Linked DNA regions of Rhodoligotrophos appendicifer. The main gene of each other region encodes a partner of the protein of the gene in region 2 in a complex. Links are inferred from orthologs where the notes say so. Each region holds a gene or a part of one and is shown on either strand. Other genes may lie near its edges.

Region 1 (6,197 bases), 98 kb from region 2 along the record:
GCGCATCCAGCGGGACTTCCCGGACTATTATAAATATTTCTCGATCTCGAGCGCCACGGTGGCCGGCAAGACTTTCCGCTCGCATAACAAGCTGATCGGGAAATATCGCGGCACGAACGGCATCAAGACCGGCTTCATCAATGCCTCCGGCTTCAATCTCATCGCGTCGGTCAAACGCGACGGCAAGCATCTCGTCGGCGTCGTGATGGGGGGAAGCACGGGTCCTGCGCGCGACAAGCAGATGAAGGCGATGCTTGATTCGCTCTTCCCGAAAGTCGCGGCGCGGCGGAGCTACACGATCGCCGCCTATGCCGGCGCGATCCCGCCTGCGATCAAGGCTTCAATCGCTGCGGCGCCGATCATCGACTCCCGGGATGATGAGCGGCCCGTCCAGGTCGCCGCGACATCTACCCCCGCCGTCACCAGCGATGCGACTGCGCCGCTGACGATCGCCGCTCTCGCTGAGAGCGCCAGCGCCTCGCCCACGACCACTCAGAGCATCGCTGCGCCCGAGACCCAAGCTCCGACGCGGGCGGCCGATGGCAGCTGGCACATTCAAGTCGGCGCCTTCCCCTCCGAGAGCAGCGCCGAGAAGCAGATCGACAAAGTGAAAGCAACCGGCGTCAAAGCCATTGCCGGAAAATCCGGTTTCACCCAGGCCTCAGACGGCGAAAAGAAAGTCTATCGGGCTCGGTTTTCCGGCTTCTCCCAGGAGAGCGCAAAAGCCACCTGCAAAGCTCTGTCGCGGAAGTCCATCGACTGCTTGGCTCTGTCGCCCCAGGGCTGAGGCTCAGCGCTTTCCGAGAAGCACATCCTTGGCCTGATTGATCATGGCGGCAAAGGCCACGGAGCCGCCGGCATCGGGGTGGAACTTCTTCATCAGGCGCCGATGCGCATTCTTCACGTCCCTCTCGGAGGCACCGGTCTCCAGCTCCAGGATGCGGAAGGCCTCCTCGCGCGACATGGCCGAACTCGACGGCGGAGAGGCGGGGCCACGGCCCGTGGCCTCGCGCCAGCCATCGCGCATGCGGTCGAGATAGGCCTCCAAAAGCACACGACTCTGATCCGGGATCGCGGCGCACTCGGTCAAGAGCTGCTGAAGATCAGACAAGGTCAAGGCCGACAATTGGCGGTCGGCGAAGCGTCCACCCAGCACTTTGCCGTCCATGGCCCCGGTATCATGGTCGAGTTCCATGGCGAGACGGCTGGTGCGGACAGTCGAACGCTGGCCAGGGGCCCGCGTCCCGGCCCGCGAGAAGCCACCGGGACCCTTGGATACGAGATTCATCTCGCGCCCGAGCATCCCCAGGCCGAAGGCGATCAAGGGTGCGCCAAAAGCAATGCCGCCGCGCAGAGAGAGGATCGTACCAAAAAGGGCGATGACTGCGCCGGCGCCGCCTCGAACCAGCTTGGCCAGGCGCTTCGGATCTGCCTTGACGTAGTTCCGCGACAGGAAATAGCCGCAGAGCAGGACCAGGCCGATAATGAAGAGCACTTGCATGTCGCGACGCCTACCGCAGCTGCTCGAGCAGACGCGTGGCGTTGCCGCGCCCTCCACGCCCGTAATTCGCCAAGGCCGTCCTGCCGCCCGCCGCATAGACCGCGACAGCGGAGAGCAGGTCGCGGAGCTGATCGGCGGCATTGACGTCGAAGCGGCAATAGGCACCCCGCGTCAGGCGCGCAATCTCCCGGTAGCCGCGCTCGGCATTCGGCTCTCCCCCCTCCTGAAACATGAAAAGAGGAAGACCCAACAAAGCGAGCTCTCCCGCCTGGACGCAGAGGGCGTCGATGTCCTCTTCAAGACAATCACCGACATAGACGGCGGCATGCACCTTTCCGGCCTGGGCCTCCATCTTCAAATGGCTGAGAACCTTGCGGATCTGCGTGTGGCCACCCTGGCAGCGGATGCGCGTCATGAGGCGGCCGAGGCTGGCGGGATCGGAGACCCAGCGGCTGGCCATGCACTCGTCCAGACCGCGAAAATAGACCAGCTGCACATCGAGGCCGCCGATCTTGGCGGTCTCGTCGAACATCCTTGCCTGGATCTCCAGGGCTTTGTCCCATGTGGGTTGCCGGCTCATGGTCGCGTCCATGGCAAAGACCAGACGCCCCCTGCCCTCGCCCGTGCGCAATGGCCGAGCCTTCACATCGGCCAAGAAAGCTCCCACATCGCGATCCGTCGAGGGCGCCGTTGGAGCCTTCGACCTCGTTGCCGGCGTTTGCACCTTACCCATGAAACAGCTCACCCACCTCCCATTGTCGGCCCTCTCTTAGATGGGACCTGCCGGCGAAGCGACAATGAGCGGGACTGCGGCTTTCGGCAAGAGGCGCTAGGCCGCCACAGGCTTTGCTTCCTCCACGATCCGGACGAGCCGCTTGAGGATCGTACGCACGCCTTTCAGACGCTCCTCCGGCTGATCCATGTCGCGCTTGAAGACGAGCTTCTGATCGGGCCGCAATTTCGCATGCTGACCCTGCTCGTTGATATAGGCGACCAGGCCAATGGGATTGGCGAAGCTGGCGTTGCGGAAGGTCACGACGACGCCTTTCGGACCCGCATCGACGGCAGCCACATTGGCCGCACGACACAGCAATTTGATCGATACCACCTGCAGGAGGTGCTCGACCTCGATGGGCAGAGGGCCGAAGCGGTCGCGCATCTCGGCACCGAAACCCTGGACTTCCTGCTCGACCTCGATGTCGGCGAGGCGGCGGTAGAGACCCATGCGCAAGTCGAGATCGGCGACGTAGTTCTCCGGAATGAGAACGGCGGTGCCGATGTTGATCTGCGGCGACCAGCGATCCTCGGTCTCGACCTCCAAGTCTCCGGACCTGAGGGAGACGACCGCCTCCTCCAGCATCTGCTGGTAGAGTTCGAAGCCGACCTCCTTGATATGGCCGGACTGCTCCTCGCCCAGGAGGTTGCCGGCGCCGCGGATGTCGAGGTCGTGGCTTGCGAGGGTGAAGCCGGCGCCCAGCGTGTCGAGGGATTGCAGGACCTTCAGGCGCCGCTCGGCCATGGGGGTCAGCGGTTTGCCGGCCGGCACCGTGAGCAGCGCATAGGCGCGCTGCTTGGAGCGTCCAATGCGGCCGCGGATCTGGTAGAGCTGAGCAAGGCCGAACATGTCGGAGCGGTGCACGATCAAGGTGTTCGCGGTCGGGATGTCGAGACCACTCTCAACGATGGTCGTCGACAGGAGAATGTCGAACTTCCGATCGTAGAAGGCCGACATGACGTCCTCCAGCTCCGTCGGGGCCATCTGGCCATGGGCCATGGCGAACTTCACCTCGGGCACATGCTCGCGGAGGAACTCACCCATCTCGGCGAGATCGGAGACGCGCGGGCAGACGAAGAAGCTCTGGCCGCCGCGATAATGCTCGCGCAGCAGCGCCTCGCGGATGGTGACCGGATCAAAGGGGGAGATGAAGGTGCGCACGGCCAGCCGGTCGAGGGGTGGCGTGGTGATCAGCGACAGGTCGCGCACCCCGGTCATGGCCAGCTGCAAGGTGCGCGGAATCGGCGTCGCGGTGAGGGTCAGGACATGAACATTGGCGCGCAGCTCCTTCAGCCGCTCCTTGTGCTTGACGCCGAAATGCTGCTCCTCGTCAACGACCAGCAGGCCCAAATCACGGAACTTGATGGTCTTGCTGAGGATGGCATGGGTGCCGATGATCACGTCGACCTGACCCTCCTCCAGCGCTTTCTTGGTCTCGTTGAGATCCTTGCGGGCAACGAGGCGGGAGGCCTGCTCGACGCGCACCGGAAAGCCCCGGAACCGCTCCGAGAAGGTCGCGTAGTGCTGGCGCGCCAGCAGGGTCGTGGGGACGACGACGGCGACCTGCCGTCCGGTCATGGCCGTAACGAAGGCGGCCCGCAGCGCCACCTCGGTCTTGCCGAAACCGACATCGCCGCAGATGAGACGATCCATTGGCCGGCCGCTCTGAAGGTCCTCCAGGGTGGCCGTAATCGCATCCAGCTGCTCGTCGGTCTCGTCATAGGGGAAGCGGGCGCAGAACTCGTCGTAAATGCCCTCAGGCGCGACGATGACCTCGCCATGCTTCAGAAGTCGTGCGGCGGCCGTTTTGATCAGCTGATCGGCGATCTCCTTGACCCGCTGCTTGAGCTTTGCCTTGCGCGCCTGCCAGCCATGGCCGCCAAGCTTATCGAGCTGGACGCCGGCCTCCTCGGAGCCGTAGCGGGAGACAAGCTCGATGTTTTCCACCGGCAGAAACAGCCGGTCGCCGCCGGCATAAGTGAGGAACAGACAATCATGTGGTGCGCCCTGGACCTCAATGGTCTTGAGGCCCTCGAAGCGGCCGATGCCGTGATCGACATGGACGACGAGATCGCCGGGGGAAAGGCTCGACAGCTCGGACAGGAAGTCGCTCGCCTTGCGCTTCTTGCGCGCGCGACGGATCAGGCGGTCGCCCAAAATATCCTGTTCGCCGATGATGGCGAATTCCGGCGTCTCGAAGCCGGTCTCCAGTGCCAGGATCACGACGTTGACGATGGAGCGTTCGCGCGCCTCGACCTCCGGCCAGGTGTCGGTGGTGACCACGGGGGAGATGTGATGCTCGCGCAGGATGGCGGTCAAGCGCTCACGGGATCCCTCGCTCCAGGCGGAGATGATCACGCGCTTGCCGGCACGCCTCAGCTCGCCGACATGGACGTGGAGCGCCTCGAAGACATTGCGCTCCTGCTGGGCCCGCTCGGCGGCGAAGCTGCGGCCCTGGCGCCCGCCGAGCGAGACCACGCGTGCCGCCTGCCCCTCGGGCCTTTCGAAGGGAGAGACGCTCAGGGCCGGCTGCGCGCCCAGAGCGTCGAGCCACTCGGTCTCAGTCAGATAGAGGGCGTTCGGCTCCAACGGCTTATAGGGGGCCGCCCCAAAGGTCGCCTGTTCCAGGGCCTGCTTGCGCGCCTCGTAAAAGTCCTGGATCAATTCCCGACGCGCTGCGACAGATTCATCCACCTGGTGGTCGAGGCTGACGGCGGACCATTTGGCGTAGTCGAAGATCGTCGCGAGGCGGTCGTAGAAGAGAGGAAGCCAGTGCTCCATGCCCTGGTAGCGCTGGCCGGCGCTGATCGCCTCGTAGAGCTGGTCATGAGCGGTCTGGCCGCCAAAAGTCTTCGTATAGCGGGTGCGGAAGCGGGCGATGGTGGTCTCCATCAGCAGCACTTCCGAGGCGGGCTCCAGGACGATCTGCTTCAACTGGCCGACCGAGCGCTGGGTCTTGGCGTCGAAAGACCGGATCGATTCCAACGTGTCGCCGAACAGATCGAGCCGCAGCGGGAGATCGGTGCCGGGCGGGAAGATGTCGATGATGCCGCCGCGGATCGCGTATTCGCCGGGTTCCATGACCGTGCCGGTGCGGCTGAAGCCGTTCTGGGTCAGGAAGGCCTGGAGCTTGGCGATATCGACCACATTGCCAGGGGCCGCCCGAAAGGAGGCACCCGCCAGCGTCGAAGGCTGGGGCACGCGCTGGAGGGCCGCATTTGCCGTGCTCAGCACGATCACGGACCGGGCGCCGAAGCCCTTGGTCAGGGCGACAAGGGTCGAAATCCGCTCGGCGATGGCGCCGGCACTGGGCGAGACCCGGTCATAGGGGAGGCAGTCCCAAGCTGGAAACTTCAGGACCTCGATGTCGGGAGCGAAAAAGGAGAGCTGGTCGGCGAGCTCACTCATCCGCTGATCATCACGGGCCAGATGCAGGACGGGACCGCGCTTTTCGGTCGCCGCCCGGCGGGCGAGATCGCCCAGGACAAGCGCATCGAGCCCCTCGGGCGTGCCGGCGAGAATGGTGCGGCCTGACGTCTCGAAGAGGCCCTGGAGCTGGTCGGTTCGGGTGTTCATGAGAGAGGATTCAACTGCCTGAATAATCCGCCGGCGCGAAGCACTGGGCCATGATCTCCCGCACCAGCGGGGTGTCGTAGTCTGCGGGCACGTCGGCACGGCCCATGAACCATTCCAGCATCTCGCCGTCGGAAAGATCGGACAGGCGCTCGATCTCACTCAGCTCGGCATCGGAGAATCGATCCATATTGGCGGCAACGAAACCGCCGAAGATGAGGTCCATCTCCTTCATTCCGCGATGGGCGCACCGCCAGGCGAGCCTGCGTCGGCGCATTTCATCGTCCGAATGTTCCGTCATGACCTCGCCCGCCGCCCGTGAATTCTGTATGGGTTGTGCCGTCGAGG
Region 2 (7,722 bases):
AGGCAAACAGGATGAGGAGGCGGCCCTCTCCCTGGGCGCCAGCGGATGGCAGACCTTCCTCTACATCACTCTGCCCAATGCCAAATGGGCGCTGCTCTACGGCGTCCTGCTCTGCAACGCCCGCGCCATGGGTGAGTTCGGCGCCGTCTCCGTCGTCTCGGGCCATATTCGCGGCGAGACGAACACGATGCCCTTGCAAGTCGAGATCCTCTACAATGAATATGCGTTCACCAGTGCTTTCGCCGTCGCCTCGTTGCTGGCTTTGCTGGCGCTGGTGACATTGGCCATCAAGACCTTTCTCGAATGGCGTTACGCCGGCGAGATGGCCGCCTCGACGCGGCTCGATTGAGGACCACGAAGGATGGATGCCCGCACGATGCCCTTGTCGCGACCGGAGACCGACGCCCCTGCCGCCATTGGGCTGGGCCAGGACCATTGGGGCGAGCCCATCGAGGTCAATGTCGAGGGCGTCAGCAAGGCCTTCGGCGACACCGCCGCCCTTCATGACGTCTCCCTCGCCATCAAGCCGGGCGAGTTGATCGCCCTTCTGGGGCCCTCGGGTTCGGGCAAGACGACGCTTCTGCGCATCCTGGGCGGGCTTGACGAGCCCAGTGCCGGCCGCGTCATGTTCGGCCCGGAGGATGCGCTGAAACTCTCCGTCCAGGAGCGCAATGTCGGCTTCGTCTTCCAGCAATACGCGCTTTTCCGCCACATGACCGTGCTCCAGAACGTGACCTTCGGATTGAAGGTCCGGCCCAGCGCCACCCGGCCGTCCAAGGCGGAGATCCGCCAGCGGGCCCTCGATCTGATCAAGCTCATCCAGCTCGAGGGTCTGGACGGTCGCTATCCCTCGCAGCTGTCCGGCGGCCAACGGCAGCGGGTGGCCCTCGCCAGGGCTCTGGCGATCCAGCCGCGGATCCTTCTGTTGGATGAGCCCTTCGGCGCCCTCGACGCGAAGGTGCGCAAGGAGCTGCGGCGCTGGCTGCGCGAGCTCCACCAGCACACCGGCCACACGACCGTCTTCGTCACCCATGATCAGGAGGAGGCCCTCGAGCTCGCGGACCGGGTCGTGGTCATGAACAGGGGCAGGATCGAGCAGGTGGGCACTCCCGACGAGATCTATGACCGTCCGGCGACGCCCTTCGTGGTGGGCTTCATTGGCGAGGCCAGCCGCTTCGACATCCATGTCGACCGCTCTCGCGCCTTTCTCTTCGAGCGCCCTGTCAGCCTCCCCTCAATCCCCGAGGCCGATGGCCGCTATGTCGTCTTCGTCCGCCCCCAGGACATCCTCCTGGGTCCCCGCGCGGCCGGCGACATCCCGGGGATCGTCCGCGCCCTGCGCCGCCATGGCGCCGTACGGCGGGTCGAGATCGGCGTTGCCGACGGGTCCTCCGTCATCGAGGCCGACTGCGCTGGCCGGGAGGACATCCGCACCGGCCAGCAGGTCGGGCTCACCTTCCGCAACGTCGCCATCTTCCCCGCCTGAAAGCGGACCGGCCCCGGCCAGCATATCGACGCCCGCGTCATTCCGGCTTCCAACCTGTCACCCTCGGTCCCCTTCTTCACCATCCTCGGGCGTCTTCTTCGTCATCCTCGGGCTTGCCCCGAGGATCCAGGGGCCGGGCGGAAGATGCTTTCCCCGAGGGTCCTGCCTCCCCTCGAACAAGCCTCAGCACCGGCCGCAAGACGCCGCTCGCTCCGCTCTCTTCGCCTTTACGCCTAGCCAAACGTGTCGCTCTGCGTTACGCACCGCACCGGGCGCACACGCAGCCGGAGGGGGGCACATGGCGGTCGACTGGAAGTTTTTGTTTCTCAGCTACGAGGGCCGCATCAACCGGGCGCTGTGGTGGCTCGGTCTGATTTGCACCGTCCTGCTCTCCGGCCTCGGCGTCATAGTCTTCGGCCATGACAGCGTGCTGGCCTGGCTCTGGAACCTGATCCTGCTCTATCCCTCGCTCTGCATCTATATCAAGCGCTGCCATGACCGCGACCAGTCCGGATGGTGGGTCCTGCTGCTGTTGGTGCCGGTGGTCGGCTTTCTCTGGGCGCTGATCAATCTTGGCATCATGCAGGGCACGCGAGGGCCGAACCGCTTCGGGCCCGACCCTCTTGGGCGTGTGATCTAAGCGAAGGCCGCGGCCGGACGAGGCTACTCGGCAGCCTGCCGCCGTTCATGCCGTCCTTCGAGGATCTCCTCCGCGATCTTGTTCGAGAACGCCTCGAGATCGCCTGGATTGCGGCTGGTGATGATCCCCTGGTCGGTCACCACCTCCTTGTCGGCCCAGTGGGCGCCGGCATTGATCATGTCGGTCTTGATCGATTTGTACGATGTGGCGTTGCGGCCTTTGACCAGCCCCGCTTCGATCAGCAGCCAGGGGCCATGGCAGATGGCGGCGATCACCTTCTTCTGCGTGTCGAACGCCTTGATGAGATCGATCACGGTGGCTTCGACCCGCAGCAGGTCGGGATTGATCTGGCCGCCGGGCAGGACGATCGCATCATAGTCATCCGCCTTGATGTCCTTGACGGAGGTGTCGACGGGGACTTCGCGGCCCCAGTCCTTCTTGTCCCAGCCGGTGATTTTTGCGCCGTCCAGCGAGGCGACATGGACGGTCGCGCCCTTCTCCTTGAGCAGGTCGCGCGGCACTTCAAGCTCAGATTGCTCGAAGCCGTTGGTGGCGACGATCAGCACCCGCTTGCCTGACAGATCATGCATGGGGAAGTCTCCTGTTGAGTTTTGAGTGTGCCGCCGCATCTGTCGACGCAGCCGGCCCTGATCACTCAACGGCAGAAGAAATCAGCGGTTCCCTGGTGCCTCCAGGTCATTCTGCCGCTTGGCTGTCCGCCATCGGTCGCCGTGCCAGCACGCCCTTGAGGAAAGAGCCGGTATGTGACCGTGGATTGCTGGCGATCTGCTCCGGCGTGCCCACGCCCACGATCTCGCCGCCGCCGTCGCCGCCTTCGGGGCCGAGATCCACGATCCAGTCGGCGGTCTTGATGACTTCGAGATTATGCTCGATCACCACCACGGTATTGCCCTGCTCGACAAGCTCGTGGAGCACCTCCAGCAGCTTGGCCACGTCGTGGAAATGCAGCCCCGTGGTCGGCTCGTCGAGAATATAGAGGGTCCGTCCCGTCGCCCGGCGCGACAATTCCTTGGCGAGCTTCACGCGCTGTGCTTCGCCCCCTGATAATGTCGTCGCCTGCTGGCCGACTTTGATGTAGCCGAGGCCGACGCGCTCCAGCGTCTCCATCTTGTCGCGTACCGCCGGCACCGCCTTGAAGAAGTCGCGCGCTTCCGAGACGGTCATCTCCAGCACATTGGCGATGGACTTGCCCTTGAACGTCACCTCCAGCGTCTCGCGATTATAGCGATGGCCATGGCAGACATCGCAAGTCACATAGACGTCCGGCAGGAAATGCATCTCGATCTTGATCAGCCCGTCGCCCTGGCAGGCCTCGCAGCGCCCGCCTTTGACGTTGAATGAGAACCGCCCCGGCTGATACCCCCGCGCTTTCGCTTCCGGCAATCCGGAGAACCATTCCCGGATCGGCGTGAAGGCGCCTGTATAGGTCGCCGGATTGGAGCGGGGCGTCCGCCCAATGGGGGACTGGTCGATGTCGATGATCTTGTCGAGATGTTCGAGCCCCTCGATCCGGTCGTGCTCGCTGGGTTGTTCGCGGCTGCCCATCAGCTTTCGCGCGGCGGCCTTGTAGAGGGTGTCGATGGTGAAGGTCGACTTGCCCGACCCCGAGACCCCGGTGACGCAGCTGAACAGGCCCAGCGGCAGGTCGGCGCTGACATCCTTGAGATTGTTGCCGCGCGCTCCGATCACCTTGAGCTGGCGTTTCTTGTCGAACTTGCGGCGCTTGCGGGGGATCGGAACCTGCAAGCGCCCGGTGAGATACTGGCCGGTCAGGCTGTTCGGCGACGCCATGATATCTTGCGGGCTGCCCTGGGCGATGATCTCGCCCCCATGGATGCCTGCGCCCGGCCCGATATCGACGACATAGTCGGCCAGCAGGATCGCATCCTCGTCATGCTCCACGACGATGACCGTATTGCCGAGGTCGCGCAATCGCTTCAGCGTTTCCAGCAGCATGGCATTGTCGCGCTGATGCAGGCCGATCGACGGCTCGTCCAGCACGTAGAGCACGCCCGTGAGGCCCGAGCCGATCTGGCTCGCCAGTCGGATCCGCTGGCTCTCGCCGCCCGAGAGGCTCCCTGAGTTCCGCGACAGCGTCAGGTAGTCGAGCCCGACATTGACCAGGAACCGAAGCCGCTCCCGGATCTCCTTCAGGATGCGGCCGGCGATTTCGCGCTGCTTTGAGGTCAGCGTCGTCTCGATCGTCTCGAACCAGTCCCGCGCCACCCGGATTGACTTCTGCGACACCTGCCCGATATGCAGGCCGCCGATCTTCACCGCCAGTGCCTGGGGCTTCAGCCGATAGCCGTTGCAGCTCTCGCACGGGTGGTCGGACTGGTAGCGCGACAGCTCCTCCCGAACCCAGGCCGAATCCGTATCCCGCCAGCGCCGTTCGATATTGGTGACCACGCCTTCGAAACTCTTGCGCGTCTTGTAGCTGCGCAGCCCGTCATCATAGACGAAAGTGATCTCCTCCTTGCCCGAGCCGTGCAGGATCACGCTCCGCACCGTCTCCGGCAGCTCGCTCCATGGCACTGTCATGCTGACGCCGAAATGCTTGGCGATCGCCTGCAGGGTCTGGACGTAATAGGGGGAGGTATTTCCGGTGCGCGCCCAGGGCAGAACCGCGCCCTCCTTGAGGCTTAAGGAGGGGTCAGGCACCACGAGGTCGCCTTCGAATTTCAGCTCCGTGCCCAGCCCGTCGCATCTGGGGCAGGCGCCATAGGGATTGTTGAACGAAAACAGCCGCGGCTCGATCTCGTCGATGGTGAAACCCGAGACTGGGCAGGCGAATCGCTCCGAGAAGATGACGCGCTTCGGATCGCCCCGCTCGTCCTTCTCATCCGCATATTCGGCCACCGCGATGCCATCTGCGAGGCTGAGCGCCGTCTGCAGGCTGTCCGCCAGGCGGCTGGCGATGTCCGGGCGCACGACGATGCGATCGACCACGACGTCGATATCGTGTTTGAACTTCTTGTCGAGGGCAGGGGCCTGTTCGATCTCATGGAACTCGCCATTGATCTTGACCCGCTGAAACCCGGCCTTCTGCAGGTCTGCCAGCTCCTTGCGATATTCACCCTTGCGGCCGCGGACGATGGGCGCCAGCAGATAGAGCCGCGCGCCCTCCGGCAATTCCAGGATCCGATCGACCATCTGCGATACGGTCTGGCTCTCGATCGGCAATCCGGTCGCCGGCGAATAGGCGATGCCCACCCGGGCGAACAAGAGCCGCATATAGTCGTAGATCTCCGTGACCGTTCCCACGGTCGAGCGGGGATTTCGCGACGTCGTCTTCTGCTCGATGGAAATGGCCGGCGAGAGCCCGTCGATCTGGTCGACATCGGGCTTCTGCATCATCTCCAGGAACTGGCGCGCATAGGCCGACAGCGATTCCACATAGCGTCGCTGGCCCTCGGCATAGATCGTGTCGAAGGCCAGCGAGGATTTGCCGGACCCGGACAGCCCCGTGAACACGATCAGTTCGTCGCGGGGGATCTCGATCGAGATGTTCTTGAGATTGTGCTCCCGCGCACCCTGGATCGAAATCACCTTGCGGGCATCATGGTGCCGGACATTACTGGTCATGGGTGAGCGAAGTCCCTAGTGCGGCGGCCTGCGACGCCTCGAGAGAGAATGGTCTTCACCGCTCCCGGCCCGTGACGGACTCAGGGTGCTGTGAACAATACAAGAACATAGATTCGCCGCCGAGCGCAATGGGCTGTGGTTGGGACCACGGCTTCTCAGCCACAGCGGAAGGTAATCACTCGGCTCTGCTTTGACAATGCGACGCTGGCGTTCAGGTCTCGCCGTCACCTGGCGGGTGGGGTGCGGTCCCCCTCTCGGCGGCGAGCAGGGCCTCGAACCGCTGCTGGCTGGCCTGCATTTCCTCTTTGATCCACACCCGGAACAGGCTCGCAGCCCGGCTCTCGCGTGTGCCGGTGGGACGGATCAGGTAATAGGCATCCTGGGGCAGATCGACAGTGAAGGGGCGGATCAGCCAGCCTTCAAGGAGACTGTCCACGGCCAGCACATTATCCGCCAGGGCGAAGCCTTGGCCGGATTCGGCGGCTTCCACCGCGAGGTGGTTTTGCAGCATAGGTCCGCGCGAGCCGTCCAGCCCCGTGGCGCCCGCCGCCGCCAGCCACTCCTCCCACCATTCCCGGGATTGTTCGTGGATGAGCGTAAAGGTCTTCAAGTCGTTCACGTCCCGCAAGGGCCGCTCGCGCAGCAGGTCGGGGCTGCAGACCGGAAAAACGACGAGCTTCACCAACAGCTCGCTGTCTACGTCCTCCCACTCTCCATCCCCGAAGCGAATGCCGAGTTCCGCCGGATCGGCCCGGAAATTGGCCAGCGTATCGGTCGGATCGAGATTGATGTCGATGTCGGGATGCCGTGCAGCAAACCGCCCGAGCCTCGGGACCAGCCATCGCGCCGCAAAGGCGGTCTGCACGGTTACCGACAACTCCCGGTGTCCCGCCTTTTCCGCGGTGATCTCGCTGACCGCATCCGCGAGTTGATCGAACAGCGGCGTGATCCGCTCGCTCAGCCTGAGCCCCTCGGGCGTCAGCGTGACGCCGCGGCCGGTGCGGCGGAACAGCGAAGTTCCCAGCCAGGTTTCCAACTCGCGGATATGCCGGCTGACCGCCGCATGGGTCACGAACAACTCGCCGGCCGCGCGTGTGAAGCTGGCATGGCGTGCGGCGGCCTCGAAGGCGCGGAGGGCACGAAGGGAGGGGAGGCGGCGGCTCATGACCTGTGACTTTATCTTACATCTAGCGTGACATAAACCCGTTTGTCTGTTGCGTCGCAAACCGCCATTTATGGATCATGAAATTCGCCCTACGGAGAACGGAAATGAATTGGATCCTAAGAGCTTACGCTGATTTCTACGAGGCGCTCCTCGCTCCCGTCAGCGGCGGCCGCCCGGCCGGCTCGGTGCGTCGCACCATGCCTTCGCAGCGAGATTTTTGAGGCGCGTGATTGACCACGAGGCAATGCCGGCGCTCTCACGACTTGGGAGTGCGCCAATGCCTTGTGGTTCTTTCTCGAGTATAGAACAAAAGAAGAACGATGGAGAGTGACATCACCTTGTGGGGAAAAGCGCAGGGATGGTGGCGCAATCTCGTTGGAGTCACTATTTTGACTCCGAGTGACGCGGCAGGAGAAGTGTGATGGCAGGCTCGGTGAACAAGGTTATCCTGATTGGCAATCTGGGAAAGGACCCGGAAATCCGCCATACCAAGGATGGTCGTCCCGTGGCCAGCTTCAGTCTTGCCACCACGGAGAACTGGCGGGACCGTCAGTCCGGCGAGCGCAAGGACCGGACGGAGTGGCACAACATTGTCATTTTCAGCGAAGGCCTCTGCAAGGTCGCGGAGCAATATTTGAAGAAGGGCGCGAAGGTTTATATCGAGGGCCAGCTTCAGACGCGCAAATGGCAGGATCAGACGGGCAATGACCGCTACACGACGGAGATCGTCCTGCAGGGGTTCAATTCGACGCTGACCATGCTCGACGGTCGCCAGGGCGCAGGCGGCGGGAGCAGCGACTTTGGCCCCGATTCGGGCGCCGGCGA

What was found. The genes of interacting proteins can lie anywhere in the genome.
Region 1: the proteins of uvrA (region 2) and mfd are in contact, whole or in part, in a crystal structure (PDB 4DFC), measured with the Escherichia coli proteins. The link is inferred for Rhodoligotrophos appendicifer from one-to-one orthologs.

What each region holds. Positions count from the first base shown.
Region 1 is NZ_VHKL01000005.1:285,109-291,305, reverse strand. Bases 2,131-6,197 are described here. They hold mfd (transcription-repair coupling factor), read right to left. Parts: upstream 5,853-6,197; coding sequence 2,331-5,852; downstream 2,131-2,330. Other genes in these bases: FKM97_RS26330 (FAD assembly factor SdhE), read right to left, coding at 5,863-6,150; FKM97_RS13240 (VWA domain-containing protein), read right to left, coding at 2,131-2,234. Also shown: FKM97_RS13250 (serine hydrolase), read left to right, coding at 1-787; FKM97_RS13245 (DnaJ domain-containing protein), read right to left, coding at 791-1,501; more of FKM97_RS13240, read right to left, coding at 1,512-2,130. UniProt on the Escherichia coli protein: Couples transcription and DNA repair by recognizing RNA polymerase (RNAP) stalled at DNA lesions. Mediates ATP-dependent release of RNAP and its truncated transcript from the DNA, and recruitment of nucleotide excision repair machinery to the damaged site.
Region 2 is NZ_VHKL01000005.1:380,897-388,618, forward strand. Bases 2,623-6,084 are described here. They hold uvrA (excinuclease ABC subunit UvrA), read right to left. Parts: upstream 5,733-6,084; coding sequence 2,823-5,732; downstream 2,623-2,822. Other genes in these bases: FKM97_RS13670 (type 1 glutamine amidotransferase domain-containing protein), read right to left, coding at 2,623-2,716; gcvA (transcriptional regulator GcvA), read right to left, coding at 5,944-6,084. Also shown: sulfate ABC transporter permease subunit CysW, read left to right, coding at 1-349; FKM97_RS13660 (sulfate/molybdate ABC transporter ATP-binding protein), read left to right, coding at 449-1,486; FKM97_RS13665 (DUF805 domain-containing protein), read left to right, coding at 1,785-2,126; more of FKM97_RS13670, read right to left, coding at 2,150-2,622; more of gcvA, read right to left, coding at 6,085-6,897; FKM97_RS13685 (single-stranded DNA-binding protein), read left to right, coding at 7,319-7,722. UniProt on the Escherichia coli protein: The UvrABC repair system catalyzes the recognition and processing of DNA lesions. UvrA is an ATPase and a DNA-binding protein. A damage recognition complex composed of 2 UvrA and 2 UvrB subunits scans DNA for abnormalities.